One region of the Halomonas sp. A020 genome, then DNA from elsewhere that is predicted to be linked to it. Evidence: predicted binding sites of a transcription regulator. Region 1 holds the regulator's gene; each other region holds the start of a gene.

Region 1 (10,627 bases):
CGTCGATGCGCAGCGTCACGCCCTCTTGACCTTGCGAGACGCTTACACCGGGAATGTCGAGTCCCACCATATGAGGTTGCAACCCTTCATGGCGTGGCTGAATACCCGTGGCCAAGCTAGCGAGCGGCAGTGAGGTCACGGCGCTGGCGACGCTCAGGGCCTCGTGGCTCTGCCCTTCGCCGCCGCTCGGCGGCGCCAAGGCTAGCAGCAGAACGAACAGCGTGATGAGCAGTGTGAGTACGTCCAAGTAGCTGGTTAGCCAGCTCTCGTCACTCTCACCCACTGCAGCGGGCAGCTCCAGGGCATGCCGTGAGTCGCGGTCAAGCATGGCGCTACCCTTTCAATGCGGAGCCAACGTCGGGGCGGGGTTTGACGTTGGCGTCCCGGATCTCATCGTGGTAGTTCGCTACGAAGGAGTTGAGCGTCTCTTCAATGAACGATGGCAAGCGGCGCTTGGTGATCAATGAAATCCCTTCGAGCACCATGTTCATGGTAATCAACCGCTCCTCGGTGCGCCGCTCCAGCTTGACGGCAATGGGCTTGAACACGAGGTTGGCCAGCAAGATACCGTAGAAGGTGGTCAGCAGTGCTACCGCCATGCGGGGGCCGATGACCTGAAGGTCTCCGGCATCCATGACTTCGAGCATGTTGACCAGCCCCACTAACGTGCCGATCATGCCGAAAGCGGGCGCGTAGGTCGCCATGGTGCGAAAAATTTGCGCTTCGGCGTGTTCGCGGGCTTTCAAGCGGGCGATACGCCAGCGCAGCATGTCGAAAATCTCATCCTCTTTGGTATTGGCGATCACAAGTTGAATACCGGTTCGTAGAAACGGGTTGCGGGTGTGCTCGAGCTCCCGTTCGACGGCCCGCACGTCACCTTTGAACCAGAGCCGCGACATGGACACCAGCTCGTTGATGTCGTCCCGCACATAGGTATTCTCACGGCGGAACACCAAGCCCACCAAACGCACCACTCGCAGCACTTCTTTCAACGGATAGCTGATGAAGGTCGCCGCCAGCGTACCGGTGATGACGATGGCCAGTCCCGGCACATTGATAAAACTTTCGGGCGACTCTGCAGTAAAGAACAGCACGCTTACCAGCAGCAACATGCTGGCAAAGATACCGATCAACGTAGATGGGTTCATCAACGGCTCCTCGCCGAGTAGGGTGAGTGGGTATTAGGATTCATCGTGATCGCGTAAACGCGCGCGCAGACGGCTCACCGCCTGACTGTGTAGCTGGGAGACCCGCGATTCGGTGACGCCCAGCACCGCGCCGACCTCTTTAAGGTTCATCTCTTCTTGGTAATAGAGCGCCATCAGCAGCTTTTCACGCTCGGGTAATGCCTCGATGGCCTCGATCAAGGTGTGTCGCTGCTGCTCATCAAGCAATTGGTCAAACGGCCGATGCTGGGCATCGTCACCCGCCGGCTCACCGCCATCGGCGACCAGCTCTTCGAACGGCAGCAGTTGACCACTGTTGGTGTCATTCAACAGCTGCTGGTACTCGCTCAGGGGCATCTCCAGCTCGCGGGCAATTTCACCCTCTTCAGGGGGGCGGCCCAACTGCTGCTCCAAGCGGCGTACCGCATCGTCCACTGCCCGCGCCGAACGACGTACGCTGCGCGGCAGCCAGTCGCGAGTGCGCAGCTCGTCCATCATGGCACCGCGAATCCGCTGGCTGGCGAACGTCGCGAACGTGGCACCCTGGGCAGCATCGAAGCGTCCCAGCGCCTCTAATAGCCCCACCATGCCTGCCTGGATCAGATCATCTAGCTCAATACTTGCGGGCAATCTTACCTGCAGCGTTAAGGCCTGACGTCGCACCAGTGGCATGTATTGGGTCAACAGCTCACTTTGTTTGATCCTGCCTTGTGCTGTATACATCCTCGTGCCTCGCGGCTGAACGGCCTTTACCGATAATTCACTATCACCTGTAGCCCCTGCACCCTCACTGGCCGCTGGCCCGGCGACAGTGCAAACCGAAAGTGCAGCGGCGCATTTGCCAACATGCCTTCCAGCGCAGTGGTACTGCCGCGCATGCCCGACAGTGCCACGCAGCGCTCAGGGTGACACAACCAAGCGTTGACGGGGTGACTCGGTGGGGTTTCGAACCGCCACTGCACGCGCGTTAGCGTCGCTCCTCCCAGCGGGATGCCTGCTGGTGGCGAAATGGCCTGGCTCTGACTGGTGCGGTCGCTCATGGCGACCAACACGCCAGGCACGTCTCGGCTCCAGCTACCCGTTGCCGCCTCGACGCTAACGACCCACATGATGGTTGCCAGCATCGCTGCGTAGGGGCTCACCCTTTTCACTGTTAACAACTTTACGGCTTTTATCAACGTCTGTCGGGCAAATAGCCTCATACGCGGGCCCTCTATTCGGCGTAGGTCGCTAACGACAGCAAGCCGATCATCTGTCTCAACGTGCAAGCAACAAAAGCTCGATATCCAAATAGTAAGCGGCGGCGTCACGCAAGTTCTCCAGCAGCCCCTGACGCGGCAGGTGCGGTTCATGGAGTGCCAGCAGGCGTCGCGGACCGCCATGCTCTCGCACTTTTCGAAGCACACGGTACATGCTGGCAAAGCCATCGGCATCGCTAGTGACCCATAGCGCCCATCGTGCATGCTCCTTCGCCAGCATGGCCAGCGACGGCGTATCGGCCATGACGACCTGAATCTGCCAATCCTGCGGGTCGCCCGCCCACTGACGCCCCAACGCCGACCACTGCCCCAAACGTCCACGCACTTTATCGACTTGTGCGGCGCCGGTATGCGGTAGCCCTATCACCACCAGCGGTTTCTGAGGGCGCGGTGGCGTCACCGTCGCCGGTTCAGTGGCGGCAGCGACAGTGGGCGCCAGAGCGTCTTGGGTATGCACCGCCGCCTCTTCAGTACTGACCGGCGAGGCAGGAGCGGCGGACGCATGGGTATCTTGTGGTTCGTCCTGTGCGGCTCGCTGCTGACGCTGTAGATCGGCCCATTTCCGCAGGCCCGCCGCTTGATCCTGGCCGCTCATATCAGGTCCTCGCGACTGACGCTACCGAGCTGGCGAATGGCATCGCGTGCCATCAACACGTGCACCAAGGCGTCGAGTAGCGCCGTATCGCGGTGTTTACGCTGACTGCCCAGCAGGCGCAACAGGTCGGCTCGCAACGCTTGCACCGCGTCGTCATCGGCCAAATCCAAGTGACTGGCTACAGCGGCGGCGCCGCTGGCCATGAGCAGGCGTAGCTCGCTGCTCACCTCGCCGCCATCCGCCTCTTTTAGCTGCTGCCAGGCACGCTTGGTCAACGCGGATAGCCCATCACTCTGTAACTGAATGACCAGTAGCGATACAACGTCGCTGCCTAGACGCGCGGGAGTTAGCCAGTAGCGGCGCACGACACGCTTGCTGCTTTCTGGATCGCACACGTCGCCCACCCAGGCCAGCACCGCGTTGCCGGTGGCATCGTGGGCCTCCACGTAGGCTGTCGACAGCTGCATGCGTTGACCACGAAAACGAATGGCAACACGGTGGGTGAGCGTACTCTCTTGAAACAGCGTGCGCAGGGTATGACGCTCGCCCTGGCAGTGTACACGCTGACCGGCGTTGACGGCGCTGACCCAGGTCAAGCGCTGGTCGTTAAGCCATGCCAGCGCGTCGGACTCCGGCAGGGTAGGCAGCAGATGAACGGCGATGTCTGCCGCGCAGCCCGCCAATCGTGGTTGCCACCCAGCAGGTTGGCGATGCTGCAAACGCGTCAGTGCCAACCATGCCCCTTGATCGTCGAGCGCCACGTCCGGCATCGACCAGTCACAGTTGCGCTCGTTGCGCCTGGGCGACCATACGACGCCCATGGCATCGTGGGTCGCTTCCGCGCCAGCCAGCAGCGTGTCTAAACGCTGATCCTGCACCACGCTGGGCAGCGCAGCGATGTCCCAGGCGGCCTCCAAACGGTGAAAATCGGCGACCCGTTGGCGCAGCCGAGTCAGTACCGACGTCAGCCGGCGCCCCTGGCCTAGCACATCCCGCGACCAGCGCGGCAGGCTCGGCGCGCTGGCCGGGCCGCCTTGATCCATCGAAGCGCTCGAACTGGCCGAGAGCGCTTGGTCGATCAGGCCAGAAGGCGTGGCCACGGCCATGTCTTCCGGCACCTGCTGGCCGTGTGATCCAAACAGTACGCGCATGCCGTGGCGCATTACGATATCCAGAACGGGCGCCAGTCGCCCGGCCTCGTCCTGCTTGGTGATGATGCAGTCGTCGAGCTCGGCCCCTGCGGCCCGCGCTGCCTGACGGTAGCGCAACACCACCTCTTCCAGGGTCTCTGGCTGGCTGGCCGCATTGAGCAATAGCACCAGCCGTACGGTCGACTGTCCGCCCTGCAAGTGCGCAATCTGCTCGATCACGCGCTGATCTCGTTGGCTCATCCCAACGGTATCGATGATGACCCACTGTTTGCCTTGCAATCGGCCGACCAGCTCGTCGATAGGCTGTTCTGCGTCGAGCGCGTACATCGGCGTATCCAACAGTCGGGCGTAGATACGTAACTGCTCGTGGGCACCGATGCGGAAGCTATCAGTGGTCACGAGCGCCACCGGACGAGTGCCATGGCGCATGACGAAACGCGCCGCCAGTTTGGCCGTGGTCGTGGTTTTACCGACCCCAGTAGGCCCTACCAGCGCCACGATGCCGGTTTGATCGAAAAAGCGATCTTCGTGCGCCAGCACCTTCAGCCGCGCTATGAGCTGTTCGCGCAGCCAAGCGCTGGCAGCGTCATGGCCGCCTTCCTGGGTCAATAACTCCTCGGGCAGCGCTTCGAGCACCTCATGGCTGAGTTCGGCGCTAAAGCCCACCCGCACCAGCATGGCTAGCAGATATTCATACGTCGTTTGAGTGCCGCGCGGCGACTCCACCATCGGCTGACGGCGAGAGAGCAGCTCGCGCATGTCCTGCATTTCTCGGAGCAGGCGCTCGCTCATTGCCTCCAGCGGATCTGGCTGTGTCGGCAGTGAGAAAGCCGCGGCGGGCGCCGGGGCGTCTCGCGATACTTCTGAAGGCTCTGCGGGTGACGGATCGAACTGGTCGACCGCGTCGTCGGCCATGGCCAGAATTTCAACGCCGCCTTCGGTGCGGCGATTAGCGACGATCAAGGCATCGTCACCCAGTATTTCGCGCACTTGGCGCATGACATCGCGACTATTGGCTCCTACAAAACGTCTCACGCTCATGGTTCACCTGTTACCAATTTAGCGGCCACCGACCAGGGTGGTCACGCGCAGGGTGCGGTCGTCGGGAATTTCTGCCTGGGACATCACCACCAAGTGGCGCATCCGGCGGCGTAGGAAGCGCGATAGCACCGCGCGCAACGAGTGTTGAACGACCAGCACGGGCGCTTCACCACTGCCTTCGTGCTTCTCGAGCGCCTGCTGTGCCTGATGCATCAACGTATCCGCCAGCCCCGGCTCCATGGCCCCGTTACCGTTCATGGCCTGCATCAATACTTGTTCGAGCTGCGCGTCCAGTCCCATGACGTGCAGGGTCTCCTGGCCAGCAAACCACTGTTGTGTAATCGCGCGACCCAGCGCGATACGCACCAGAGCGGTCAGCTCATTGGGGTCTTTCTGTTGTCCCGCATACTCAGCCAAGGTGTCCAACACCGTGCGCATATCGCGAATCGAGACGTCTTCATCCAGCAGGTTCTGCAAAATTCGCTGCAACACGGTCAGAGAGATCGCTTTGGGCACCACCTCTTCGACCAGCGATTTTTGGTCTTCGCCCAGTTTGTCCAGCAGCTTTTGCACTTCTTGCCGCCCCAGCATCTCGGGAGAGTGACGGTGCAGCAGATGGTTCAGATGGGTGGCGATCACCGTGCTGGCATCCACGACCGTATAGCCGTAGACCTGAGCGTGCTCGCGCTGGTTGCCATCGATCCATACCGCAGGCAGTCCAAAGGCTGGGTCTTGCGTTGGCGTGCCTTGTAGCTCACCGGACACTTGGCCGGGGTCGATGGCCAGCCATTTGCCGGGCTGCGCGTCGGCACGGCCGATTTCGGCGCCTTTCATGGAAAGCACGTAGGTATTGGGCGGCAGTTCTAAGTTATCGCGAATGTGTACCACCGGGGGCAAAAAGCCCACCTCCTGGGCGAATTTCTTACGGACGCTTTTAATGCGCCCCAGCAACTCCCCTTTTTGCCGCGAATCTACCAGCGGAATCAAACGGTGGCCCACTTCCAGACCCAGCGTGTCCACCAGCTGTACGTCTTCCCAACTGGCTTCTGGCGTCTCTTGAAGAGGCGGTGGCGCCGTGGCGATCTCCTCTTTGACCAAGGTCTGCTCTTTGCGACGCATCAGATACCACGCCAAGCCGCCCAGCAGCGCGGTGAAGACCAAGAATACGAAATTGGGCATGCCGGGCACCAGGCCGAGCAACCCCATGACCATCGCCGCTAGAATCATGACCTGAGGATTGACGAACAGCTGGCTGATCATCTGCTGACCAACGTCCTGCTCGGTATTTACCCGAGACACGGTGACGCCTGCAGCCGTCGAGATGACCAGAGCCGGGATCTGAGCCACCAAGCCATCGCCAATCGTCAGCAGCGTATAGGTACGCGCGGCATCGGCAAAGCCCAGATCGTGCTGCATCATGCCAATCAGCAGGCCACCAATGATGTTGACCACCATGATGACCAGACCCGCCACCGCGTCACCACGAACGAATTTACTGGCACCGTCCATGGAGCCGTAGAAGTCGGCTTCCTGGGCTACCTCGGCGCGACGCTTTTTCGCTTCATCTTCGCCAATTAACCCAGCATTCAAGTCGGCGTCGATGGCCATCTGCTTGCCAGGCATGGCGTCGAGCACGAAGCGAGCGCCCACTTCGGCGATACGCCCCGCACCTTTGGTGATGACCATGAAGTTGATGATGACCAAGATGAGGAAGACGACTAGCCCCACTGCAAAATTACCGCCGACGAGGAAGGTGCCGAACGCCTCAATGACCTTGCCCGCCGCATCACCGCCTTCGTGGCCTTCCATCAATACCACGCGGGTGGAGGCCACGTTGAGCGAGAGGCGAAGCAGCGTCGTGAACAGCAGGACGGCCGGAAAAGCGGCGAAGTCCAGCGGCTTTTCGGCAAACATGCTGACCAGCAACACCATGATGGACAACGCAATGTTGAACGTGAACAGCAGATCCAGCGCGAACGGCGGGAGGGGCAGAATCATCATGCCCAGAATCATTAAAATCAGCAGCGGGCCCGCAAGCAGCTTCATGCTCACGTCGTTCATCCAGGGTCGCTGATTGATCAACTGGCTTAAGCCTTTCATGTTTGCGCCTCATTGCCACCGGCACGACGGCCGGGACTGTCCATTTCCGGGGGAACCGGTAAATTATCGGGAGTGGGGGGCACCTCGCCTCCTTGCTGTGCAACGTGCTTCAGGCGATAGGCCCAGGCCATGACCTCGGCCACGGCGGTATACAGTTCGGCAGGCACTTCGGCCTCTAAGTCGACATGATGATACAGGGCACGCGCCAATGGCGCTGCTTCCAATCTCGGAACGCCAGACTCTTCACCTATTTCACGAATACGTGCGGCCACGGCGTCCGCGCCTTTGGCCACCAGCCGAGGGGCCCCCATACGCCCCTCCTGGTATACCAGTGCCACCGCGTAATGCGTTGGGTTGGTGATGATGACATCGGCGTCGGGGACTTTACTCATCATGCGTCCGCGCGCCATGGCTTGCTGCTGCTGGCGAATACGCCCTTTGACATGGGGGTCGCCCTCGGAGTCTTTGTGCTCCTGTTTGACCTCTTCTTTGGTCATACGCAGTTGCTTGGCGTTGTTCCATAGCTGGAACGGCACATCGATCAAAATCACTACGATCAGCGACAACACGATGAGACCAGCCGCCAGAGCGGCCATGTTCAGTGCGCTCACCAGCGCCTGCTGAATGGGCTGATCCATCAGTCCCAAAAACCGCCCCATATTAAAATATAAAAAGCTGAACGCCACACTTCCCACCAGTACCGACTTGGCGATAGCCTTTGCCAATTCGGCCAATGCTTGGGTGGAAAAGAGTCGTTTGATCCCTTTGATCGGGTTCAGCTTCGAGAACTTGGGCTGGAGAGATTTGGAGGAAATGAGCCAGCCGCCCAACAGTGCGGGCGCTACCAGCGCAATGACCGTGAGCAGCAGAAAGAGCGGTAGCATCGCGATGAGCGTTCGCTGCCCCAAGTCCAGCGCGTTGACCAGCATCGAGGTCGTTTCCATGGCTTGGCGACGTTCGAACAAGAACGCCTGCTCCATCACCATGCCAAGCTGGTCATAGAGCATCTGCCCCATGCTCCATAGACCTATCACGCCCCCGAGCAGCATCAGGAAGGTCGTCAGCTCTCGGGACCGAGGCACCTGGCCCTCTTCCCGCGCTTTGTCCAAGCGTCGAGGCGTGGCCTCTTCGGTTTTTTCCTGATCGCTGTCGTTATCTGCCATGCTGTCATCCGGCTGACGAGTGGTCGGTCGACCAAAATAAGGCACACCATAAGCTCAGCCGCCCTTGAGGACGGCTGAGCTGGGTTCTTATTTTGCCAGAGGCAGAGGCTTACAATATGCTAATAACCCGGCATTAAAAGCCTAATTCGTCCAATAAGTCGTCTACCTGATCCTGTCCGGTGACGATATCAGGGGCGTTCGCTTTCACCTGCGGCCCATTGAGAAGGTCTTCATTGCGACGCGCGTTCTCGTTTTTCCACTGATCTTCCGCCTTGCGCTGCATCGTTTCGCGCGCTTCTGCGCCCGGCACGTTGTCGATCAGTACCTGAACCAGCTGGTGCTCGATCTCACGAATCACGTCCATCATCTTTTTGATGACTTGGCCCGTGAGATCCTGGAAATCCTGAGCCATCATGATGTCCAGCAGCTCTTTATTGGTCGCTGCGGTGATCTGCGGCACATCGCTCAGGTAGGTCCGCGTTTCTTTGACTAGCGCCTTGGCGTCATCCAGTTCCTTGGGCGCTTCGAACCACTCACCCCAGCGTTTATCCAAAGCTTCGGCACGCTCAGAGAGCTGGTCTTGCAGCGGCTGCGCCCGATCGATGGCGTTGAGCGCCTTGTCCGCCGCCTGCTCGGTCATCGTTGCCACATAGTGCAGTCGGTCACGGGCATCGGGAATCGCTTCGGCGGCCTTCTCGATCTCCTTGTCCAAGCCAAGCTCGCGCATGTTGTCGCGCAGCATGCGGGTGAGCTTACCAATACGAAAGATCAGGTCTTCAGCGGCTTCTTCGGACAGTTGGGCAGAACCACCCTGCTCATTCTGACTCATTGTGTTGTCTCCTCGTTAACCGAGCACCTTGGCTCCGCCGCGTCATTTACCCATTTTCTCGAAGATTTTATTCAGCTTCTCTTCTAGGGTGGCGGCTGTGAACGGCTTGACGACGTAACCATTGGCACCCGCTTGTGCGGCGGCAATGATGTTCTCTTTTTTGGCCTCTGCCGTCACCATTAGAACCGGCAGATCTTTCAACGCATCATCCTGACGGATCTCTTTGAGCATCTCCAAACCATCGAGATTCGGCATGTTCCAATCCGACACGACGAATTCGAAGTTGCCAGCGCGCAGCTTGTTCAACGCATCCTGGCCGTCTTCGGCTTCATCTACATTGGTAAACCCGAGCTCTTTCAACAGGCTGCGGACGATCCGGCGCATGGTGGGAAAGTCGTCTACTACCAAGAAGCTCATGTTCTTATCGGCCATGGGTCATCCTCTCACTAACATCATGTATTGGGTGACTGTGAATTCAGTCAGGGTTAAAACTCTTCCCACTCATCGTGGGCCTGGGTCGTCGTTTGATGCCGCGGCGGTGCAACAGGAGCCGCAGCCGCCGATGTGTTCTGAGCCAGCTTGTGCGGTGCACGTTGGGTAGCGGCATGCTGTGCCGGCAGGGCGCTACGCGCGGACGAGTCGCTCAGCACCTGAAAGATGGCCACCGCTTCTTCCAAGCGATTCGCCTGCTCTTCCAGCGACGCCGCAGCGGCAGAGGCTTGTTGCACTAGCGCCGCGTTTTGCTGTGTCACTTGATCCATCTGCCCAACGGCCTGACTCACCTGCTCGATCCCGTCACTCTGCTCCTGAGAGGCGGCGGAGATCTCATCCATGATATCGGTCACACGACGCACCGCCGTGACGACATCGGTCATCGTTTGTCCTGCCTTTTCTACCAGAGAAGAGCCCTGGTTGATTTGACTAACAGACGCCTCGATCAGCGTTTTAATCTCTTTTGCCGCATCGGCACTGCGGCTAGCGAGGTTGCGCACTTCGCCTGCCACGACGGCAAAGCCGCGCCCCTGCTCACCGGCACGCGCCGCCTCGACCGACGCATTGAGCGCTAAGATATTGGTCTGGAAAGCAATCGAATCGATCACACTGGTAATATCGGCCACCTTTTGTGAGCTGGACGAGATGCCCTGCATGGTATCGACCACCTGCTGCACCACTTCGCCCCCCTGCTCTGCCGTGGTCGAGGCGTCCGCTGCGAGCGTGCTGGCCTGACGAGCATTGTCGGCATTCTGTTTCACCGTGGCCGTCATCTGCTCCATGCTGGCGGCCGTTTGCTCGATCGAGGCGGCCTGCTGCTCGGTGCGAGAC
Region 2 (10,627 bases), 710 kb from region 1:
AAACGCTGTTCATGGCGCTCGTGCATCAGCGGGAAGGCATTGGCTTCAACGACGCACACCAGGCGGTGCCCGCCGCCCAGCTCAATACGAGCCAGCTCACCCTGGCGGCCCGCATCAACCTGACCCAGTGGCAGAGCGGTACGGAAAGCACGCAGTACGTGTCGTTCCTGAAGGATCGCGGCGGTAAAAAGCTGGCCGACGGCGTCGCGGCGCTGCTAGGGATGGAGGAGGGCATCGATGCTCCTGCCGAAACCCGTACGCTGCTGAAAGCCTTTAGCGACTACGTCGAAAAAGAGGACCTGGACGACGATGCCAGCCGTGAAAAAACCGATACGCTGGTCGACTACGCCCACGAGCAGTTACGCCGTGGCGAACCCATGACGCTGGAAGAGCTCTCCGAGCTCGTCGACGAGCAGCAGCCCAAGGCGTTTTACGACCATATTCGCAACGCCGACTACGGCCTTTCGCCGGAAATTCCGCCGGACAAACGCACCATCAGCCAGTTTCGTCGCTTTACCGGTCGCTCTGGGGGCGTCTCGATCAGCTTTGATTCACACCTGCTGGGTTCCAGTATTGAATATGACGAAACCCAAGATCGGCTGATCATCAAACAAGTGCCCAAACAGCTCAAAGAGCAGCTTGCCAAGCGCAAGGATTGAGGCGGCACTCTCGAGGCATCTTGGAGTCCTAAGCTAGCCACTGACAGGAGGAGTTCGCCGTGCTGGATGCCATTCACTCTTTTTTTCAACAGGCCCTCTCTGCGCCTGAGCAGCGTGATGATCAAAGCCTGACCCTGGAGCTAGCCTCGGCAGCGCTACTGTGTGAGGTGATGCGCGCGGACTACGATCAGAGCGACGTAGAGCGCGCGGCCCTCAAGCAAATGCTGATGGCGCGCTACCGGCTCGATGAGCAAGATGTCAGCCAGTTGATGGCATTGGCAGAGGCGGAGGTCGACGATGCAGTGGATCACTATCAGTTCGTTAGCCTGATCAAACAGCACTACGACTACGATCAGCGCCTGGAGCTGGTGAACCTCATGTGGGAGCTGGCCTGGGCCGATGGCTCGCTCGACCCGCTGGAAGAGCATCGCATTCGTCGGCTGGCGGATCTACTTTACGTCAGCCACAGCGACTTCATTCGCAGCAAACTCAGCCATTCACCTGACGAGAGCGCTATCCATCGCAACACTCACGGCAAAGGAGCGCCGAGACGCCCATGAGCGATACGCAGGAAGCAACGAATTTAACCGAACTGATCCACACCATGGAACGGATGGAGCGGGAAAACGCGCAGGTTAGCGTGGATGATGTGGTGCATGCGGTGGGGCGGCGCTCGTTTGGTCCGCTGCTGCTGTTGGCAGGCTTGATTACGCTGGCGCCGATCATTGGTGATATCCCCGGAATGCCAACGCTGATGGCCGCCTTGGTGCTGCTCACGTCGGTGCAGCTTTTGATCGGTCGAGCAACGTTTTGGCTACCTGGTTGGTTGCTCAACCGCTCTTTGTCTCGGCATAAATTCGATAAAGGGCTGCACTACATGAAAAAACCGGCCCGTTGGGTCGATGGACTGCTGGGCGTGCGCTTGGCGTGGATGACGGGCTATATCGGTATTCGGGTGACGGCCTTCGCTTGCCTGCTGGTGGCGTTAGCGATGCCACCCATGGAGTTCATCCCTTTCAGTGCCAACGGCGCTGGATTGGCACTTTCGCTGTTTGGGCTGGGGTTGGTGGCGAGAGATGGCCTGATGCTCGCGCTGGGGTTTTTGCTGACGGGCGTAACGTTTACGGTCGTCTTGATGAATCTTATTTAATGCTTACCAAGCGCTGCTTGTGAACTGGCTCCGCTGGTCGACGTGTTAGGCAGAGTCAAGGTACGTTTGTGATGGGCTTGGATACCATAAGGAGCAATGCGTCTACGATGAGTCACTCACCTTCACCTCAGTCGACACCGCCACCCAAGCCGCCTCACGAGCAGTCTACTTGGGAGAGGCGTATCGAGACGGCGCTGTGGAATTCGCGCTTTTTGGTCATGCTGGCGGTGGTGCCAAGCCTGCTGGGCTCGCTGATGCTGTTTATCGTCGGTACGTTGGATATTTTCAAGGTAGTGGGGGATGTGCTGCACTACTACTTGGTGGACGACAGCCAAAATATCCATGACACCCTGGTGCCCGACATCATTATCGCGGTGGATATCTATCTGATTGCCATCGTGCTGCTGATTTTCGGGCTGGGCGTGTATCGATTGTTCGTCTCGCGTATCGACCAAGCCGAGGTGCGTTACCCCGCCCACCCCTTCAACGTCGCCTCGCTGGATCAGTTGAAAGACAAAATCGCCCGCGTGGTGATTCTGGCCGTGATCATCGAGTTCTTCCGCGCTGTGGTGGACATTCGCTTCGCCACACCGCTGGATGCGATCTACTTGGCACTGTCCGTACTGGCGCTGGCCGCTGCGCTCTACTTGATGAGTTTGGCGCATAAAGGGGAGTAGTTGGCGAGGGCGTGACGTTTCTTGCGCCGCGCTACTCATCCTCCAATAAACCGACGACCAGCTCATTCAACCATTGCTGAAATTGACCGCCGGGAGAGGGCGGCGTTGGGTCTGACGTAATCACCACCGTCATGTCGCGCTCAGGAATCACATACAGCGCCTGCCCGCCATATCCTCTCCCGTAAGCAACGTCTTCACCCGCGAGCGTCGTCATAAACCAGCCAAAACCGTAGCCATCGCCTGTCCAAGGCGATTGGCCTCTGGGCGTCCAAGAGGCTTCTACCCAACCCTCCGGCAGCACGCGCTGGCCATCGGTCCTGCCGTCATTACGGTATAGCTCCCCAATCGCAATGAGCGCGCGTGGGGAAAGCTGCATGTCGTTCCCACCAAAATAGATCCCTTGAGGGTCCTGCGGCCAAGGGGGAATCGCAATACCAAGCGGCTCGCCCAGCAAGCGCTGCGCAAGTGCAAGCGTGCTTTCGCCGCTGGCCTGAGTCAGCGCTGCCGACAGCAAATGGCTGGTGCCAGTAGAGTAGAGCATTCGACCACCAGGACGGTCGACGAACGGGCGTGTAAGCGCATCGTTGACCCAGTGAGCGCTAGCTACCCAAGCGCCGTAGTTGCTGCCGGAGGTGCGCTCCAACCCAGCCTGCTGGGCCAACAGGTGAGCGACCGTGATGTCGTTGACTCGACGATCGGCGCTGCTCGGCACGCTATCGAGTAGCGCTACGAGGGGCTGATCCACCGATTCGATAATGCCTGATTCGATGGCCGCGCCGGTCACGGCGGCCAATACCGTTTTAGAAAGCGACTTGACGTTGGCAGGCTCCGAGACGCCGGGACCGCCCTGATGATGCTCATGAATGATCGTACCGTCATGTGCCACCACGACGGTGTGTAGACGATCGAGGGTTCGGGCCTGTCGATCGAGTGCTTGCAGCGCCTCCGATGAAGGGGCTGACGCAAGGACCGGCGTAACGGTCAACGCACTTATTGCACACGCCAGCATAAAAGCCGTCGTTTTCATGGCGATACCTGAGAAGAGAGTGGTACGGCTCTGAAAGCCATGCACAGACAAGGTTCCCTCAGCGGAACGCTGACGGACATTACGCAAACCGATGAAAAGCCTGCTACGCTAAAAGCACCCGTTGAAGGGAAGCAACCCTTTGATTTCCATGAAACGCAAAAGCAAGGAGTGCCATTATGCGTAACATCATCTATATCATCGGCCTGATCGTTGTCGTGCTGTTTATTCTTTCGCTGTTAGGGCTGCGCTAAGCGGTTCTCTCAGAATCGAAGCGTTAGTACTGAAATATCAGTGCTAACGCAGCGCGACATCAGCATCTGCCAACGCCCGCTTTCTCAGCGGGCGTTTTCATATCGCTAATGATGCTCAAGCGCAGTCGGCGGCACCTTGACCAAACATATCGAACATTAGCTCTCGGCCCAATGGCGTCAACACCAAGCGGCCATAGTCATTGAACATGGCGGCGTCGCTCTTTTCCAAGGTGGTTTGGCAAATCGCCCAGCGCGGGTGCTGCTGGCGAAGCCTATCCAGCTCTTGGCGGGACAGACCTCGCTGTGTCAGTGTGATGGTTTCGAGCACGTGTCCGCTCTCATACAGCATTTCGGCCACGCTGGAGAGACAGTGTCGTAAGCTGCGCTGAATATGGAAGGAGGCGGTCGACGCAGAGTGTAACGCTTCGGCGGGCATGGGGGAGGCTCCTGCATTCGCAGCAAAATGGATGTGCTGCAGTGCATTATAATGCAGGAGGGGGATTAGACCAAGGTCTATATCAGGTGCTGGGTAGCGTCATCCAATCGCCATGTAGGCTGTCTACACTGGCCAACAAAGTAGATGGCTCATCCAGGGAGTGTGAGGATTGTCACCCAGGATGGGGGGCGCCCTAAAGTTTTTGAAACGCTGGCCGATAAAACATCAATAACTACTTCGACATCGAATCGTATTGGATAAGGGGCGTCAGCACGGCAGGCGGCTTTTTCAAAAAAGGACAGTAACGTATGGCTTCCATTTCTTCATTGGGTATCGGTTCAGGGCTGGATCTCAACGGCCTGCTCGACCAGTTGCAAGACGCTGAGCGCGGCAAGCTGGCTCCCATCGAACGGCAACTGGAAACCCAGCAAACCAAGATATCTGCCTACGGCCAGCTGCAAACGGCTTTGTCTGCTTTTCAAGACGCGGCCGACGTACTCAATGACAGCTCGCTTTATGAGAGCCTTTCTACCAACGTGGGAGGTGAGGCGCTCTCGGCAACGGCGAATGGCGAAGCGCAGCCCGGGAGTTATAACGTTACGGTGGATACGCTGGCGACTCGCGGTACCTTGGCATCGGTAGGCGTGACTGCCCAGGACGAGGCGCTTACCACCACTGAGCAGACGCTAACGTTCACCTTTGGTGATGGCAGCACGCAAGGCGTAACCATTGCCGCAGATAGCTCCCTCGAAGACATACGCGATGCTATCAATGCCAGCGAAGAGTCCGGCGTTAATGCGACTATCGTTTTCGATGGAACGGATTACCGGCTAGCGCTAAGTTCGAGTGAGACGGGCGCCGAGGCCTCTATCACCAATTTTAGCTTTTCTGACACGGCACCTTTTGCTGCCGATATTGATAACACATTGCAAACCGGCACCGATGCCTCTCTGAATGTAAACGGCATTGCCATTACCAGCCCTACTAATCAAGTAGAGGGTGCGATTCAGGGCGTCACGCTCAACCTTCAGGCCGAAGGCGACAGCACGGTGAAAGTCGAGCAAGATACTCGTGCAGTGCGCGAAGCGATTACCGGCTTTGTCGATGCCTACAACGATCTAAAAGGCACCATTGGCGAACTCACTAGCTTTAATGCTGAAACCGGCGCTGCCGGTGAACTGCTGGGTGATAGTGCGGTACGCACGGTGGAGTCTCGTTTACGCAGCGTGTTGGGTGGTGGCGTAGAGGGCCAGTTCTCCATGCTGACGGATATCGGTATTTCGTTGCAACGAGACGGCACGCTGGAAATCGATAGCGGCAAGCTAGATGATGCCATTGCCAATGATCAGGATGCGCTCTCTGCCTTTTTTGCAGGCGCTGCCGATAACGAAGGTATGGCAGGCCAAGTCAACCAAACCATCGAGCAGCTGTTAGGTAGTAATGGCACGGTATCCGGTGCTATTTCTGGTGCTGAAACCCGCATTGAGTCGCTGGGCGAGCGTTACACGCGCATGGAGCAATCCATCGAGCAGACCATTTCTCGCTATCGTACCCAGTTTGGTCAGTTGGATAGCATGATCGCTCAAATGAACCAAACCAGCAGCTACCTTACCCAGCAGTTTGATGCGCTAGACGCTCAGTTAGGCCGCGACTAAATGCACTAGAGCTAAAAATGTTGCAAAACGCCTGCGCTAAGCAGGCGTTTTTGTTGAAGGAATGAGCTATCTGTCGTTAAGAGGTAAAAAAAGCCTAAAGTTGGCCGCTGTTCCGTCGATAAACATGCTATCTATCCAGTCGCAACGCCACCGTTGGCGCATTTTATTAATGACTGTGGGTTTAGCCTTTTGCATCGAGGAACATCTGCATGGCGACAATAACCTCCCTAGGCGTCGGCTCTGGCCTGGATCTCACCGGTTTATTAGATCAGCTTCAAGAAGCGGAGCGCGGTAAACTCGCGCCTATCACGCTGCAGAAAAAGCAGCAGCAGGCAAAAATTTCTGCCTATGGCCAGCTGCAAACGTCATTGAACAGTTTTCAAGATGCGTTAGCAAAGCTCAACGACCCGAAACTCTACCAAAGCCTTTCTGCGAACGTGCGTGGTGATGCCATTAAAGCCACGACGTCTGCCAGCGCGCTGCCCGGTAGCTATCGGGTAGAGGTATCGCAGTTAGCCACTTCCGGCACGCTGGCCTCAACCCGTGTGACTGACCGAGACACCGCGCTAGACCTCCAGGGCGCGACAGCCCTACGGCTGGCTTTTGGCGGTGCGGACTCTGTGGATATTGATATCGCCCCTGGCAGCAGCCTCTCCGCGATACGCGATGCCATCAACGCCAATAAAGATGCAGGCGTTAACGCCACCATCATCAACGATGGCCAAGGCTACCGGCTGGCGCTCAGCTCTAAAAATACCGGCGCGGATGCTTCTATTGCCAGCTTTAGCTTTGTCGATACCAGTCAAGACCCGGCGGTAACGGTAGCAGGCCCTTTTGGTGAAGATACCGCCACCAAGCGTGCGGGCGAAGATGCAGCACTGACGGTCAACGGTATTTCCATTAGCAGTGCCAACAATCAAATAGAAGGGGCCATTCAAGGGGTCACGCTGAACCTAGCCGAACTCAGCATTGCCGATGGCGAAACGGCGACCAGTACCATCAATATCGAGCGCGACACGCTAAAGCAGCGCGAAGCCATCAACGGCTTCGTAAAAGCGTTCAACGATTTAAAAGGCACCATTGGCAAGCTCACCAGCTTCAGCGGCGATGCTGACACCGCCGGTGAGCTGGTAGGCGATAACACCGTACGCACCATTGAAGGTCGCCTGCGCAGTGTGCTAACGGGCGGTGTGGAAGGTGGCGAGCTAGGCACCTTGAACCAGTTAGGCATCACTTTGCAGCGTGATGGTAAGTTGAAAGTGGACGACGCTAAGATGAGTGATCTCGTCGCCAATAGCCCCCAAGCGCTGAGCGATTTTTTTGCAGGTGATAAAACCGCGAACGGAATGGCAGGGAAACTCACTACCACCGTAGAGCAAATGCTCGGCAACAACGGAGTCGTCAAGCTGGCCATTAGCGGCGCTGAAAACCGCGTGAAAAGTCTAGACGAACGCTTTGTACGCATGGAAGTGACCATCGAGCGCACCATCAGCCGCTACCGCTCTCAGTTCGGCCAGTTAGACGCGATGATTGCGCAAATGAACAGCATGAGTTCCTACCTCACCCAGCAATTTGATGCGCTGGATGCACAGCTGGGGCGTAAGAGGTAATCGCTACCCGTTGTCCGCTAGCCCCCATCGTCAGGGGGCTTTTTCACTTCTGAGGTAAGAGGCAGCGTCGAAGGTGACTCCAGCCTACTACCGATATCGCCCAGTTACCAAATATTACATAATTTTTTACTACTTCCCCTAAAGGTTCTCCTCATCAGGCCGTTAATCAATATAACGGCGCAACAAGTAGCCGAAAAGCGGGCCTGACGGCCAGTTCACACGCAAGGAGAATCACCATGTCAGTGATCAATACCAACATTACTTCCATGATTGGCCAGCAGAATCTGCGCGAATCTCAAAACGCGCTTACGACTAGCATGGAGCGTTTGAGCTCTGGTATGCGCATCAACAGCGCAAAAGACGATGCGGCTGGTCAAGCAATTGCAAACCGTATGACTGCGCAGATCACCGGCCTGAACCAAGCTAGCCGTAATGCTAATGACGGTATTTCTATTGCGCAAACTGCTGAAGGTTCACTGAACCAAATTAACGACAACGTCCAGCGTATTCGTGAACTAACTGTTCAAGCACAAAATGGTACGAACAGCCAAGCTGACTTGGGTTCTATCCAAGATGAAATTACCCAGCGTCTAGCAGAAATCGATCGTATCTCCGCTGAAACAGACTTCAACGGTACCAAGGTGCTTGCTGATGGTGTTCAGGCAATGGACATCCAAGTGGGTGCAAACGATGGAGAAACTATCTCTATTGCGCTTCAAGCTATCAACTCTAGCGCCCTGAATATTGATGACTTCAGTGTTCGTGGTATTGAGCAGCCCGAAGCCGTGACCTTTGGCAGTGGCTCAACTGAATTGTCTACATTAGTTGTAGATGGTACCACCTTTAATTTTGGTTCTGCAGCCTCAGCTGATGCTAGTGCGAATGCAGTAACTTTTTCTGCTGCGCCGACCTTGAATACCTCCGCCGTACCTGCAGGCGTGACTTCAGCAACGCTTGTACAGCGTGAAGATGGCAGTTTCCTTGCACGAGTTGGTTCTGGTTCTGCAGCAGATTTCTACGAGGTTGATTTCGCTGTCGCCACCGCAGGTACTGCTTCAGCAGCGGCCGTACTTGAGTTTTCTATTCGTGGCGGAGCTGAGGCACAACCCCTAGATGCCGCCCGTGCAGGTCTAACCGATGTAGCAGCTAATGTAACAGAAGCCACAGCTAACCCATTGGCTACGCTTGATAGTGCACTGAGTACTATTGATGGTTTGCGTTCTGAGCTGGGTGCGGTGCAAAACCGTTTCGAAGACGCCATTACTAACCTTGATACCAATGCTACTAACCTCTCTGCTGCTCGTTCACGCATTGAAGATGCGGATTATGCCGTTGAAGTGGCAAGCATGACCCGTGCTCAGATCCTTCAGCAGGCGGGTACCTCTGTTCTGGCACAGGCTAATCAGATTCCGCAGAACGTTCTTTCTCTGCTGGGTTAATCTGACACTTAGCCGAAAGGTTGAAGTAGTGCATACCGACGGGAGCCTAAGGGTTCCCGTTTTTAATATATAGGAGATATTATTTTGTCTATTTCTAACGCTGAAAAAATCGAATCAAAAAAGAAAATCGATGGTCTTGTCACTAAGGTGATTGCAAACTCCGTAATTGCTGGATCTATGTCGGGAAAAACCGAACAAGAAAAGGAGAAAATTGCTAGTAAGGCTGCAGGAGCGATTGTTGAGCTAAAGACAGAGATTGATAGCCTTTTTAACAAAATATAAGCTTCTGGCTTAGCAACTCGGAGGTCATCGCCATGGATGAGCACATGCCAGAAAATTACAGCACACTGCGGGAGCCATTGGTGTAATTGCTTTGACCGATAACCACGTTTTGTGACGGGTATTTACTGCTTTACGTTATCGTTTTCTTGTTATCCTAAGGTCATGATTTGCTGCTTTATTGCGGGCTAGTACCGGCTCAGCCGCAGCGCCTAACGCCGCTTTTGCTTCCGCCCGGAGAATAACAGGCTAAAAATGCACACAGACCGCACCGATACCACTGCCGATTTCAGCTGGCAGTTTCAGGGCCGCATCATGGTGATGGATAACGGCGCTCGCCTGCCGTTCCAGAAAAATTTTGATGACCTGATGAAGCTGAATGCTCTCGCGACCATCATTTTCGACCCTGCTAGCCGCTTGACGGATAAGGAAGAGCTAAAAGGCCTGGATGAGTTTCAGGTGTTTCCACATGCGCTGCTTGGCAACGGTGAACCGGCCACGCTTTACGCCTGCATGGCCCCGGAGAAAAGCGGTACCCTGGAGCCGCTGGCACCCGAGCAGCTGCCCGAGCGCAAGCGTAGCGATTCACAAGTGCTGGCTAAAGTGCCCGTGCCTACCCTCCAGTTAGACGCCATCGAGGGCCTAAATCAGGTCGATTGGCTGTTACTGGATGAACTCAACGACAGCCTGGCCGTGCTGGAAAATGGTACGCAATATCTAAAAGAAACGCTGCTGATCCACGTGCGCCTGCCGTTAATGCCCACTTGTCAACGTCAGCCCGATGTGGCGACTATTTTTCAGTGGATGACGCAGCACGGGTTTCAATGCTACCGCTTTGATCAGCCTATCCACCATAGCCACTTGCCTAGAAAGCAAAAGCTAGAACGCCAGCAAGCCACTCAACTAGATACCATCGAAGCCGTGTTCACACCCGATGAACATCGTTTGGCGTGTATGGCACCTACCCGATTACTTAAGCTGGCTTTTTTAATGGACGCCGTTCATGGGGTGCATGACTTTACCCACCGGCTGTTGAGTAGCATTGACCCAGAGATGGCCACCCACTATTTAGCAACGCGTGGCTATCTCAGCCAGTATGATACCGAACCGGACACCTTCACCCTAACGGCCAAATATAGCCCAGCACCTTGGGACAAGCAGGGCCAGCATCCAAGCAGCCAGCCGCAAGCAGGAGGGTCAAGTGAGTAAAAAGAACAGCCGTAAGAACAGCAGCGTTGCAAAGCCAAAACAGTCATCACCGGCTAGTATCTACATCAACCGTGCGCAAGCTTTTTTACGTGACAACGAAATACAGCGCGGCATTAACATGCTACTGCAAGGCATTAAATTAGCGCCTGAAAATGCTGTGCTACACGCAATGCTAGGTGAGCAGTTAGGCAAGTATGGACGGGCTGAAGCCAGTATCAAGCATTATGAGAAAGCG
Region 3 (10,627 bases), 420 kb from region 1:
ATCTCGCCTTCGAGCACGTAGGAAATGATCTCCATATCCCGGTGGGGGTGGGCACCAAAGCCGTGGCCGGGTGCGACGCGATCTTCGTTGATCACCCGCAGCGCACGGAAGCCCATATGGTTGGGATCCATATAGTTGGCGAAGGAGAAGGTGTGGTAGGAGCGCAGCCAGCCGTGGTCCGCGTAGCCCCGCTCGTTGGAACGACGAATCTTCATGAAAGCACCTCAATGACGGAGTCGAGTTGCCGTCTACTATACGACCGAGTGTGTGCGTCGTGGGATGAAGCTTTCTCAATGATGGCGTCGAAATAATCGACGATTGACACGTCTTTGATCTGGGTCAGCCTCGCCGAGATGCGCCGAAGGCGCACTTTTTGCTATCATACGCGCGTTCATTTAACCCGGTCCGCCCTTTGCGAGGGCGACTACCAGGAGCACGCCATGACGACCCCGACCCCAACGCCGCCCATCGTGGTGGCGGCGCTGTACAAATTTGTTACTCTGAACGATTTCGAAGCGCTGCGCGAGCCGCTGCGTCAAACGATGGTCGATAACGACGTAAAAGGCACGCTGCTGCTCGCCAAAGAGGGCATCAACGGCACCGTGGCTGGGAGCCGCGAGGGCATCGACGCCCTGCTGGCCTGGCTGACCGCCGACCCGCGCCTGGCCGATATCGACCACAAAGAGTCGTTTTGTGACGAGCCGCCGTTCTATCGCACCAAAGTAAAGCTCAAAAAAGAGATCGTGACGCTGGGCGTGCCGGGTATCGACCCGAACGACACCGTGGGCACCTATGTCGAGCCAGAGCACTGGAACGCTATTATTTCCGACCCGGACGTACTGGTCATCGATACGCGCAACGACTACGAAGTGTCGATTGGCAGCTTCGAGGGGGCGATCGACCCAAAAACCACCACCTTCCGCGAGTTCCCGGAGTATGTCCGCGAGCACTACAATCCGGAACAGCATAAAAAAGTCGCCATGTTCTGCACCGGCGGTATCCGCTGCGAAAAAGCCTCCAGCTTTATGCTGAAAGAGGGCTTCGAAGAGGTCTACCACCTGAAAGGCGGCGTGTTGAACTATCTGGAAAAAGTACCGGAAGAGCAGTCGCTGTGGCGGGGCGAGTGCTTCGTGTTCGATAACCGAGTCACCGTGCGTCACGATCTTAGCGAAGGCGAGCACGAGCAGTGCCACGCCTGCCGGATGCCGATCTCCCAGGAGGATATGCAGTCGTCGGCCTACGAGCCAGGCATCAGCTGTCCCCACTGCATCGACTCGCTGCCCGAGAAAACCCGCGCCGCCGCCCGCGAGCGTCAGCGTCAGATCGAGCTGGCCAAAGCGCGCGGCGAACCTCACCCGCTGGGTTACAACCCTCGCCAGGACGCCCGCGAGAAGGCGTAACCCAGAGGTGGCCTGCCGCCGACCGGGAGGCCACTTTGGTCGTAGCGCGCCCTCGGCGGCCCCAGCAAGCGCTAGACTGGGTAGCCACATCTGCCCAGGAGCCTGCCATGTCGCCCACTCATGCATCCCCATCCAACGACTGCCTAATGCGCACCGCGCAGGAGGGCGTCGTCACCCTCACGCTCAACCAGCCCGAGCGCTTCAATGCGCTCTCAGAGGCGATGCTGGACGCGCTGCAAACGGCGCTGGATGACATTGCCCAAGACGATCGGGTGCGCTGTGTGGTGCTAGCGGCCAACGGCAAGGCGTTTTGTGCAGGCCACGATCTGAAGCAGATGCGCGCGAACCCCGACGAAGCATACTACCAAGCGCTCTTCGCGCGCTGTGGCCAGGTGATGCAAAGCATTGTTCATTGTCCTGTCCCTGTGATTGCCAAAGTACAGGGCATCGCGACCGCCGCCGGCTGCCAGCTCGTCGCCAGCTGCGACTTGGCCGTGGCCGCCAGCAGCGCCCGCTTTGCCGTCTCCGGCATTAACGTGGGCCTGTTTTGCTCGACGCCCGCCGTAGCGCTCTCGCGTAATGTTCCCCGTAAACGCGCCATGGAGATGCTATTGACCGGTGACTTCATTAGCGCCGACACCGCCGCCGAGTGGGGGCTGATCAATCGTGTTGCCGAAGAGGGCGAGCTAGACAGTGCCGTGGCGTCGCTAACGGCCAGCATTGGTGGTAAAAGCGCGGTGGCGGTGCGTACCGGCAAAGCGATGTTTGCCCGCCAGCTCGCTATGCCGCTGGAAGAGGCCTATGCCTTTGCGGGCGACACCATGGCGTGCAACATGCTGGCCGAGGATGTGGCAGAAGGCATCGATGCGTTTATCGAAAAGCGCGCGCCTCGCTGGCAGCATCGCTAGTACACGCTGCTAGCCATTGGTGGAATTTGTTTCCGTAAACGCGACAGCGCCCCCTGCGGCGCGTTATCCTGCTGGCTTTTTACGTATTGAGCGCCGTCAGGAGAGTAGTCAGGTGAGTGAAGCCAAGCGCAGATCAGTCGGACGTCCGGCGGGAGCCACGAAAGCGAGCGGAGGGCATAGCCAATCGTTGGTGCGTGGCCTCACGCTGCTCGAATACCTATCCGCTAGCCCGCTGGGCCTTGCACTCTCGGAGCTGGCGGAGATGGCCGACTTGGCCCCTTCGACCACCCATCGCCTGCTGCAAGCGCTACAAGGCCAGGGCTTCGTGACCCAGGAGAGTGACCAGGGCCTGTGGCGTATCGATGTCAAAACCTTCCGTATTGGTAACAGTTTTCTAGAGGCCCGCGACGTGGTGGCTAAAAGTCGCCCCTTTTTACGCCGCCTCACCGCGGAGACCGGTGAGACGGCCAATCTAGGTATTCGCGACGGGGCCACGGCGGTCTTTCTTGCTCAAAACGAGTCTCCGCAGATGATGCGCATGATTACGCGCTTGGGCTCCCGCGCCCCACTGCACGCCTCCGGCGTGGGCAAGGCGCTGCTAGCGTGGACGAGCGAAGAGGAGCGTAGTGCACTGCTGGAAGGCGGCTATGAGCTGGCACGCGTCACGGAGAACACCCTCTACCGAACGGACTCGCTGCAGACAGAAATGGCCGACATTCGTGCCCAGGGCTTTGCCTGTGATCGAGAAGAGCACGCCATTGGCCTGCACTGTGTGGCGGCCTGCATCTTCGATGAGCACGCCACGCCGCTGGCCGCCATCTCTGTCTCGGGCCCCATGGCGCGTATCCCCGAAGAGCGCCTGCTCGTGCTCGGTGCGCTAGTGCGCCAGGTCGCGTCAGAGATCACGCAACAGCTGGGGGGGCAGTTGCCCCGCTGAGCGAGAGAGGACGCGTAACGTGTTCAGCCTGTTTTGGGTGGCGCTGGCGAGCGCCACGCTGCTACCCGGTGGCTCGGAAGTGTGGCTGGCGCGGCTATGGTGTGTGGGCGAGCCTGCGCTGGCGTTGTGGGCTGTGGCTACCGTGGGTAACACGCTGGGCAGTTTGATCAATGTGGCCCTGGGCCGCTACGCTCGTCAGTTTCAAGATCGCCGCTGGTTTCCGGCGTCGCCTGAGGGGCTGGCCCGCGCCGAGCGCTGGTATCACCGCTTTGGTGAGGCGAGCCTGCTGCTGTCTTGGTTACCCGTGATTGGCGATCCGCTCACCGTGCTGGCAGGGGTGATGCGCCTTGCTTGGTGGCGGGCGATGTTGTGGATCGTATTGGCCAAAGGGGCGCGTTACGCTCTGTTGATCACCATGGCTCAGCAGTGGTTAGCCCCTTACTGCCACTGAAGGTTACCTTGTCTTATATGGCGCGCAAAAAACAGTCGCGTTAACGTCTCTTTCTTCGAGTCATGTTACGCTAGTCACTTTGGATCGAGCGTTATACAAAGCTTGCATTTCCATTGGATGCACTATCCTGTGTTTAACATTCTTAGGTTGAATTTTAACGAGGGCAGGATGGCAAATACTCACCCAAAAGGAGGTTATGGTGTGACGTCACTACGTTTACTCCCCTGGCTCAGCGTCTGGATGCTGGCGCTGTTCGCCATGCTGGCCGGGCCAGCCATGGCGCAAACCACGTTAAGCGCCGAGAGCGATGCGTCCGTCGCTGAAGAGCAGCCCTCTTATGCGGCGCTGGCCGACCTGCTGGAAGACGAGCAGGCCCGCCAGGAGCTCATTGAACTGCTGCGTAATCAAGCGTCTGAGTTGCCTGCTGGCGTTGCGGCCGAGCTGTCGCCGGAAGCCGCTGCCGCGGGGGGCAACGTAGCGCCCGAGGACGTCTCACTACCCCGCCAGTTGGCAGAGTTGACCAGCCGTGTAGTAGGTGATGTGGGCGGTCAGATCGAGCAGGCTGCGGCGATCGTCGGCAATATGTTCACCGGCCAAGGCACGGGCAGCAGCTTCGATATGGCGGCCTTCATGAGCGCAGCCATCAACCTGGGCATCGTGATCGTGGCGACCTTCGCCATTTTTATGGTGTTCCGCCGGTTGGCAAAATCATTGTTCACCAAAATCAGCGGCTGGTCACAGCAGGGCACGGGACTGACGCCGGTGCTACGTTTAGTGCTGTGTGTCGCGGTCGCCGCGGTCGTCGATATTCTTTTGATCGCCCTGGCGTACGTTGGCGGTAACTTGGTGGCCACCTTTGCCGTGGGAGAGACCGGTGAACTCTCTACCCGCGCGTCGCTCTTTTTAAATGCCTTCTTGATCATCGAACTGCTCAAAGCCGGTGTACGAATGCTCTTCTCCTCGCGTTACGAGGGTCTTCGCTTATTACCGATTTCAGCTCAAGAAGCCTCGTATTGGAACCGCTGGCTGGCGCGCCTGATTGGCATGGTGGGGTACGGCCTGATGGTCGTCGTGCCGCTGGTCAACTTCTATGTGGCCGCCACCCTGGGACAAGCGGTCGGCACGCTGATCATGCTGCTGGCGTTTATCTATGCGGTGGGCGTGGTGCTCAAAAACCGCGTGCGCCTGCGCGATAATCTAAATCAAATGAGCGCGCGCTCGACGCTGACGGCGAGCCGTGTGTCGCTGCAGCTGTTTGCCCGGACGTGGCACCTGTTTGCATTGATCTACTTCCTGATGGTGTTCGTGCTGACCCTGACCCGTCCAGGCGATGCGCTGCCCTTCGTACTTTACGCGACACTAAAAACCTTGGGGGCCGTGGTCGTAGGCCTGCTGCTCTCTGCGTTTCTGACGCAAACCATTGGCCGTCGTATCCAGCTCTCCGACGATCTGCGCCGCAAACTGCCGCTTTTGGAAGTGCGTTTGAATAGCTACGTGCCCAACGCGCTGCGCGTGCTGCGCACGGTGATCGTCGTCGCGGTAATCATGGTCGTGCTGGACGCCTGGGGAGCCTTTAACCTCGCCGCTTGGTATGCTTCCGAGCGTGGCGCCAACCTAGTGGGTAACCTGATCAGCGTGGCCGTCATTCTGATCGTGGCTCTCGGTGTCTGGCTGGGGCTGGCGAGCCTGATCGAGCACAAGCTCAACCCGGAAACCGGACATGGTGAGCCGTCGGCTCGCGCCAAAACGCTGCTGAGTTTATTCCGTAACGCGCTGGCAATTGCCATGGTGACCATCACCGGCATGATCGTGCTGTCGGAAATCGGCATCAACATCGGGCCGCTGATTGCCGGTGCCGGTGTGCTGGGTCTGGCGATTGGTTTTGGTGCGCAGAAGCTGGTGCAGGATGTGATCACCGGGGTGTTCATTCAGGTAGAGAACGCCATGAACACCGGCGACGTGGTCACCGTGGGCGGCGTGACCGGCACGGCCGAGCGTTTGAGTATCCGCTCGGTGGGCATTCGTGACCTGTCCGGTACCTACCATATCGTACCGTTCTCCAGCGTCGATACCGTCTCCAACTACATGCGTGAGTACGGCAACCATGTGGGCGAGTACGGCATTGGTTACAACGAAAGTATCGACGAGGCGATCGAGCAGCTACAGCTAGCCTTCGAAGATCTTAAAGCCAGCGAAGAGCATGGTCATAAACTGTTGGCGGACATGACCGTGGCGGGTGTCACCGCGCTGGCCGACAGCTCGGTCAATATCCGTGTCGTGATCAAGACCACGCCAGGCGATCAGTGGGCCGTGGGCCGCGCTTACAATCGTTTGGTCAAGCTGCGCTTCGACGCCGCGGGCATCGAGATTCCGTTCCCGCATACCACGCTCTACTTTGGCGAAACCAAAGGGGGCAAGACGCCGCCCGCCAACGTGCGTATTTTGGAGGCGAAAGCCGAGAAAAAACGGACCGAAACGGCGCCCTTGTCAGAGCGCAGCGAAGACGCACTACAGCATAACCCGGAGCATCACAAGCCGGATCATGACGATGTCGATGAGACCTAAGCATTGATATCGTGACCTACGAGAGGCCGCCTCCGGGCGGCCTCTTTGCGTTGGGTCAGCGGTCGCCGGGTTGGTTTTTGGAGTGATGGTTTTTGGGATGATAGTTCTCGGAGTGGCGACCTTCGAGGTTGATCGACTCGCCGCCGTCCACGAACAGGATTTGTCCGGCGACGAAGGCGTTGTCCAGTAGATAGTGCAAGGCTTGTACAAGGTGGGCTGGATCGCCCTGGTGATCCACCGGAATCCCGTCGATGCGCCACTGGATATAGTCGCTGGTGCGTTGAGAGGCGGGTAACACCACTCCCGGCGCAATACCGTTGATGCGCAGGCGTGGAGCAAACTCCAGCGCGGCCATCCGCGTCATCTCGGCCAAACTCTTTTTGGAGAGCAAGTAGGCCGCATACGGGTACTGGTGATAGGCCACCTTGTTATCGATGATGTTGATCACCTGGCCCTGCGCTACCGCATCGGCAAAATGGCGTGTGAGAAGCAGCGGGGTGAACATATTGACCCGAAATTGGGTCTCCAGCATTGCCAGCTCGGTCTTTGCGATGGGCGCGGGCTCGTAGGCCGAGGCGCTATTGAGCAGCACGTTCAAGCCGGGGAAGCGTGTTACCGCCTGTTGTATCAGGCTCTCCAGCGAGTCGCTCAGAAAGTTACAGGGTAGTATCTCGCACTCCCTCCCTTTGCCGCGAATCACCGTGGCGACCTCTTCAGCCTCCCCGCGTGAGCTGTTCACGTGCAGAGCAATATCGAAACCTTTGTCGGCCAAGGCTTCTGCAAAGTGGCGACCAAGCCGTGTGGCGCCGCCGGTGACGAGTGCCGCAGGTGTCGGCATGACGAATCCCTCGCTGTCGATAGGAAGTGAATGGTGGTGGAGCAATAACGAAGACTCTCTGCGTGAGCGCAGCGTTTGTCAATAACTTGTACAGAGCTTGAACAAAATGACCCACGTTCTACTCTGTGAAAACGCAGCCTGCTTGCGTCTATCGGCCTTTGGATGAGTGCATGGCCGTGTGAAAGCGTTTTGACCTCGTTACACCATCATCGGCTTATCTATGGAATGTCGCTATGTCATCAACGTCGTCGCATGCAACAACCGGCAGCATGCACCATGAGTGCGTGATCTCAGTGGGGTCCAATATCGAACCCGAACACCACTTTTCTCAAGCGCTGGAGATTTTGAGCAGCGAGTGCGAGCTGGTGGCCCGCTCGTCCGCCGTCCGTACGTCGCCGGTGGGCTTTCAACATCAGCCCGATTTTCTCAATGCCGCGCTGGTGGTGCGCACTGCGCTGGATCGGGACGCCTTCAAAGCCTATCTGAAAGAGGTCGAGGATCGCTTGGGACGGGTGCGCGGGCCGATCAAATCCGGTCCTCGAACCATGGATCTAGACATCGTGGCGTGGGACGGTGAAATCGTCGACGACGGTTACTTCAAGCATCAGTACGTGCGTGGCCCGGTCGATGCGGTATTGAGCGCCAGCGGGCGCTCCATAAGCGCAGGCCCCGTCTCGTAGCCCTGCCATCGCCAGCATGTGAGGTGTCGTCGATGCTGCAGGCCTCATGTTTTTTGGCCATTGGCCGATAACGATGCTAACGGCGCCTTCGCGCTTACCGTCGAGGTCACTTATGTGATCAGCCTTGCGACCAATATCACGTCGCTACTGGTAATGAACCATTTGCGTACGAGCCAACAAGCGATGCAGACCTCCATGGAGCGTCTGTCGTCTGGGCTGCGTATCAATAGCGCCAAAGACGACCCTGCGGGTCAGGCCATCGCTAATCGCATGGGCGCGCAGATCCGCGGCATGAACCAGGCGATCCGTAATACCAATGACGGAATTTCCATGGTGCAAACTGCCGAAGGTTCGCTGAACCTGATCAACGACAGCCTGCAGCGTATTCGCGAGTTGAGCGTTCAGGCGCTCAATGGCACCAATTCGTCAGACGATCTTGCCTCTATTCAGTTGGAAATCGACCAGCGCCTGGAGGAGATCGATCGCGTCGCTGGGCAGAGTAATTTTAACGGCATCAGGCTGGTCGAGAGCGATAAAACCCTCAACATTCAGGTGGGCGCCAACGCCGGAGATGTGATTGGCGTGCGCTTTTCGGGAATGGGGCGCCAGGCCTTGGGCATGGACGGTTTCAGCGTATTGGACGATGGCTCGGCCACGCCCAACCCGATGGATGTCGTGGATGAGGCCATGAAGCAGGTCGATCGTCAGCGTAGTTATTTTGGCGCGGTACAGAACCGTTTCGAGAGCGTCATCGACGGCCTCAATACCAACATCATCACCACCTCCGCCGCCCAGTCGCGTATCCAAGACGCCGACTACGCGCAAGAAGTCTCCAATCTGATTCGTGCCCAACTGCTACAACAGGTGGGTATCGCCATGCTGACCCGGGTCAACCAGCAGCCACAGCTGATTCTGCGGCTGCTGGAGGGGCTATAACGACGAGCCGCCGATCAGCGTTCGTCGATGATGCCCTGTTCCCGTGCCATGGCATAAGCCGCCTGCGGCCCGTTCCATAACGAAGGCAGCAGTATCAGCGACACCGGGATCGCGGTGATCACGATGAACTGCTGCAGCGCGCTGATTTGCCCTGCGCCCATGTACAGCAGCACGGCCGCCATCAGCGCCATGGCAATGCCCCAGAAAGCGCGCATGTAGGGACTGGGGGCATCGTGTCCCGCACCGACGACGGCAATGGCATAGCTCATCGAATCGCCGGTAGTGGCCACGAAAATCGTCGTTAGCAGCAGAATCGCCAGCGCCATCCAGGTGCCGCCGGGCAGCGCCTGGGCCACCGTGAGCGTCGCCACGTCGAATTGGAAGTTGTTGAGCGCTTCGCTGAGGTCGATCACACCGGTGAGCTGGTAATAGATGCCCGAACCGCCCAGCAGCGTAAACCACACGGTGGTGGCAATCGGGGCGAGCACCGCCACGGCCACGATCATCTCGCGAATGCTGCGGCCCCGTGAAATGCGCGCCACGAAGATCGCCATCAGCGGCGCATAGCCAATGAACCAGGCAAAGAAGAACACCGTCCACCACTGCATCCACCACGCCGGGGCGGTTTCAGCGGTCATCGTCGCCATGGTGAAAAACTCGCTGATATAGGCCCCCATACTGGACAGATAGGTATTGACCAAAAACAGCGTGGGGCCGAATACGATGATGACGGCGCCGATGGCCAGCGCCAGCAGCACGTTGAAACGGCTCAACAGCTGAATGCCCTTGTGGACGCCGCTCATGGAAGAGAGCACATAGATAACGCCCAATACGCCTAGGATGATGAGCTGGCCCGTGTAGCCCTCCGGCAGACCAAACAACTCATGCAAGCCAAAGCTCACCTGCGTGGCCAAAAAGCCGATGGGGCCGACCGTGCCCGCCACCAGAGCAATCACACAGCAGGCATCCACGATGCTGCCCAGCGGGCCACGCATCAAGCGCTCGCCCAACACCGGGTAGAGCAGCGTGCGCGGCTGAAGCGGCTGGCCTTTTACGTAGTGCGCATGGGCCAGCACCACGGCGGTGAGCGAGCCCAGCACGGCCCAGGCCATGAAGCCCCAGTGCATGAACGATTGACCCAACGCACCGGCAACGGCGTTGGCGGTGCCCGGTTCGGTATCGAACGCAGGCGGTGTCACGACGAAGTGATACACCGGCTCGCCTGCGGCAAAAAACACGCCGCCACCGGCTAGCAGGGTACACAGAATGATCGAAAGCCACTTGAACGTGCTCATTTCGGGTGCATCGAGGTTACCGATCTTGGCTTTCGCCGCGGGCGTCAACGCCACGCCCATCGCAATGAAAAACGTCAGTAACAGCAGGAGTTGGAAATAGCTGCCCAGGACGAGGGCCGTCCAGGCGAAGCCTGCGCTAATCGAGCTGGCGACTCGTTCGATGTCATAAAACGAGAGCCCAAGAAACGCCACGATAAAGCCGATGCTGAGCAGCAGCACGATAGGATCGCCGAGGGAGAAACGCGAAGACCCCTCGGCGTGTCGAGGAGGTTGGTTCATGATGAACACCTATGGATGGGAGTGGCAGGGAGAAATGCGGAAGCAGAACCACGAGTTTAACAAACCGCTGCGTGAGCCGACTTAACGGCCCAGGAGCATTGGATGCGATACCCGTCGTCGCCGCCCGTTTTCAGGACAAATTTTCAGGACAAAAAAAAGCGCCATTCAATGAATGGCGCGAGGACAGGAAACTGAGCACAGTGTACCGATGAATTAGACCAAAGTCTAACGATTAGAGCGGAAATGTTTAAAAATGGTGCGTGCCGCAAAGTGATTGCACCATTTTGAACGTTTACGGAGCGCCTTCCGCTATCGGCAGCCCTATAACGCTATGAAAA

Evidence for each region. Region 1 encodes FliA, which starts transcription of late flagellar genes. Its sites were predicted from a motif close to CTAAAGTTNNNNNNNNNNCNGCCGATA; they were not measured.
Region 2: a site for FliA is predicted at 7,604-7,630, ahead of FRH_RS03265 (FliC/FljB family flagellin). Genes of this name have one in related genera too.
Region 3: a site for FliA is predicted at 7,823-7,849, ahead of FRH_RS04620 (flagellin). Genes of this name have one in related genera too.

Annotation. Positions count from the first base shown of each region.
Region 1 covers NZ_AP022850.1:1,424,653-1,435,279, reverse strand. The annotation lists gene FRH_RS06615 (OmpA family protein) at 1-328, opposite strand, end outside; gene FRH_RS06610 (MotA/TolQ/ExbB proton channel family protein) at 333-1,148, opposite strand; gene FRH_RS06605 (RNA polymerase sigma factor FliA) at 1,182-1,889, opposite strand; gene FRH_RS06600 (flagellar protein FlhE) at 1,916-2,308, opposite strand; gene FRH_RS06595 (hypothetical protein) at 2,424-3,020, opposite strand; gene flhF (flagellar biosynthesis protein FlhF) at 3,017-5,212, opposite strand; gene flhA (flagellar biosynthesis protein FlhA) at 5,231-7,312, opposite strand; gene flhB (flagellar biosynthesis protein FlhB) at 7,309-8,475, opposite strand; gene cheZ (protein phosphatase CheZ) at 8,609-9,304, opposite strand; gene cheY (chemotaxis response regulator CheY) at 9,347-9,736, opposite strand; gene FRH_RS06565 (methyl-accepting chemotaxis protein) at 9,790-10,627, opposite strand, start outside.
Region 2 covers NZ_AP022850.1:711,540-722,166, reverse strand. The annotation lists gene FRH_RS03305 (nucleoid-associated protein) at 1-659, shown strand, start outside; gene FRH_RS03300 (TerB family tellurite resistance protein) at 719-1,219, shown strand; gene FRH_RS03295 (exopolysaccharide biosynthesis protein) at 1,216-1,809, shown strand; gene FRH_RS03290 (YqhA family protein) at 1,917-2,486, shown strand; gene FRH_RS03285 (serine hydrolase) at 2,518-3,513, opposite strand; gene FRH_RS03280 (hypothetical protein) at 3,880-4,200, opposite strand; gene fliD (flagellar filament capping protein FliD) at 4,509-5,855, shown strand; gene fliD (flagellar filament capping protein FliD) at 6,065-7,465, shown strand; gene FRH_RS03265 (FliC/FljB family flagellin) at 7,702-8,904, shown strand; gene FRH_RS03260 (hypothetical protein) at 8,989-9,186, shown strand; gene FRH_RS03255 (hypothetical protein) at 9,439-10,392, shown strand; gene FRH_RS03250 (tetratricopeptide repeat protein) at 10,385-10,627, shown strand, end outside.
Region 3 covers NZ_AP022850.1:1,004,243-1,014,869, reverse strand. The annotation lists gene FRH_RS04660 (pirin family protein) at 1-215, opposite strand, end outside; gene FRH_RS04655 (rhodanese-related sulfurtransferase) at 441-1,400, shown strand; gene FRH_RS04650 (enoyl-CoA hydratase) at 1,508-2,308, shown strand; gene FRH_RS04645 (IclR family transcriptional regulator C-terminal domain-containing protein) at 2,421-3,245, shown strand; gene FRH_RS04640 (YqaA family protein) at 3,265-3,696, shown strand; gene ybiO (mechanosensitive channel protein) at 3,898-6,261, shown strand; gene FRH_RS04630 (SDR family oxidoreductase) at 6,317-7,099, opposite strand; gene folK (2-amino-4-hydroxy-6-hydroxymethyldihydropteridine diphosphokinase) at 7,333-7,779, shown strand; gene FRH_RS04620 (flagellin) at 7,894-8,715, shown strand; gene FRH_RS04615 (BCCT family transporter) at 8,730-10,289, opposite strand.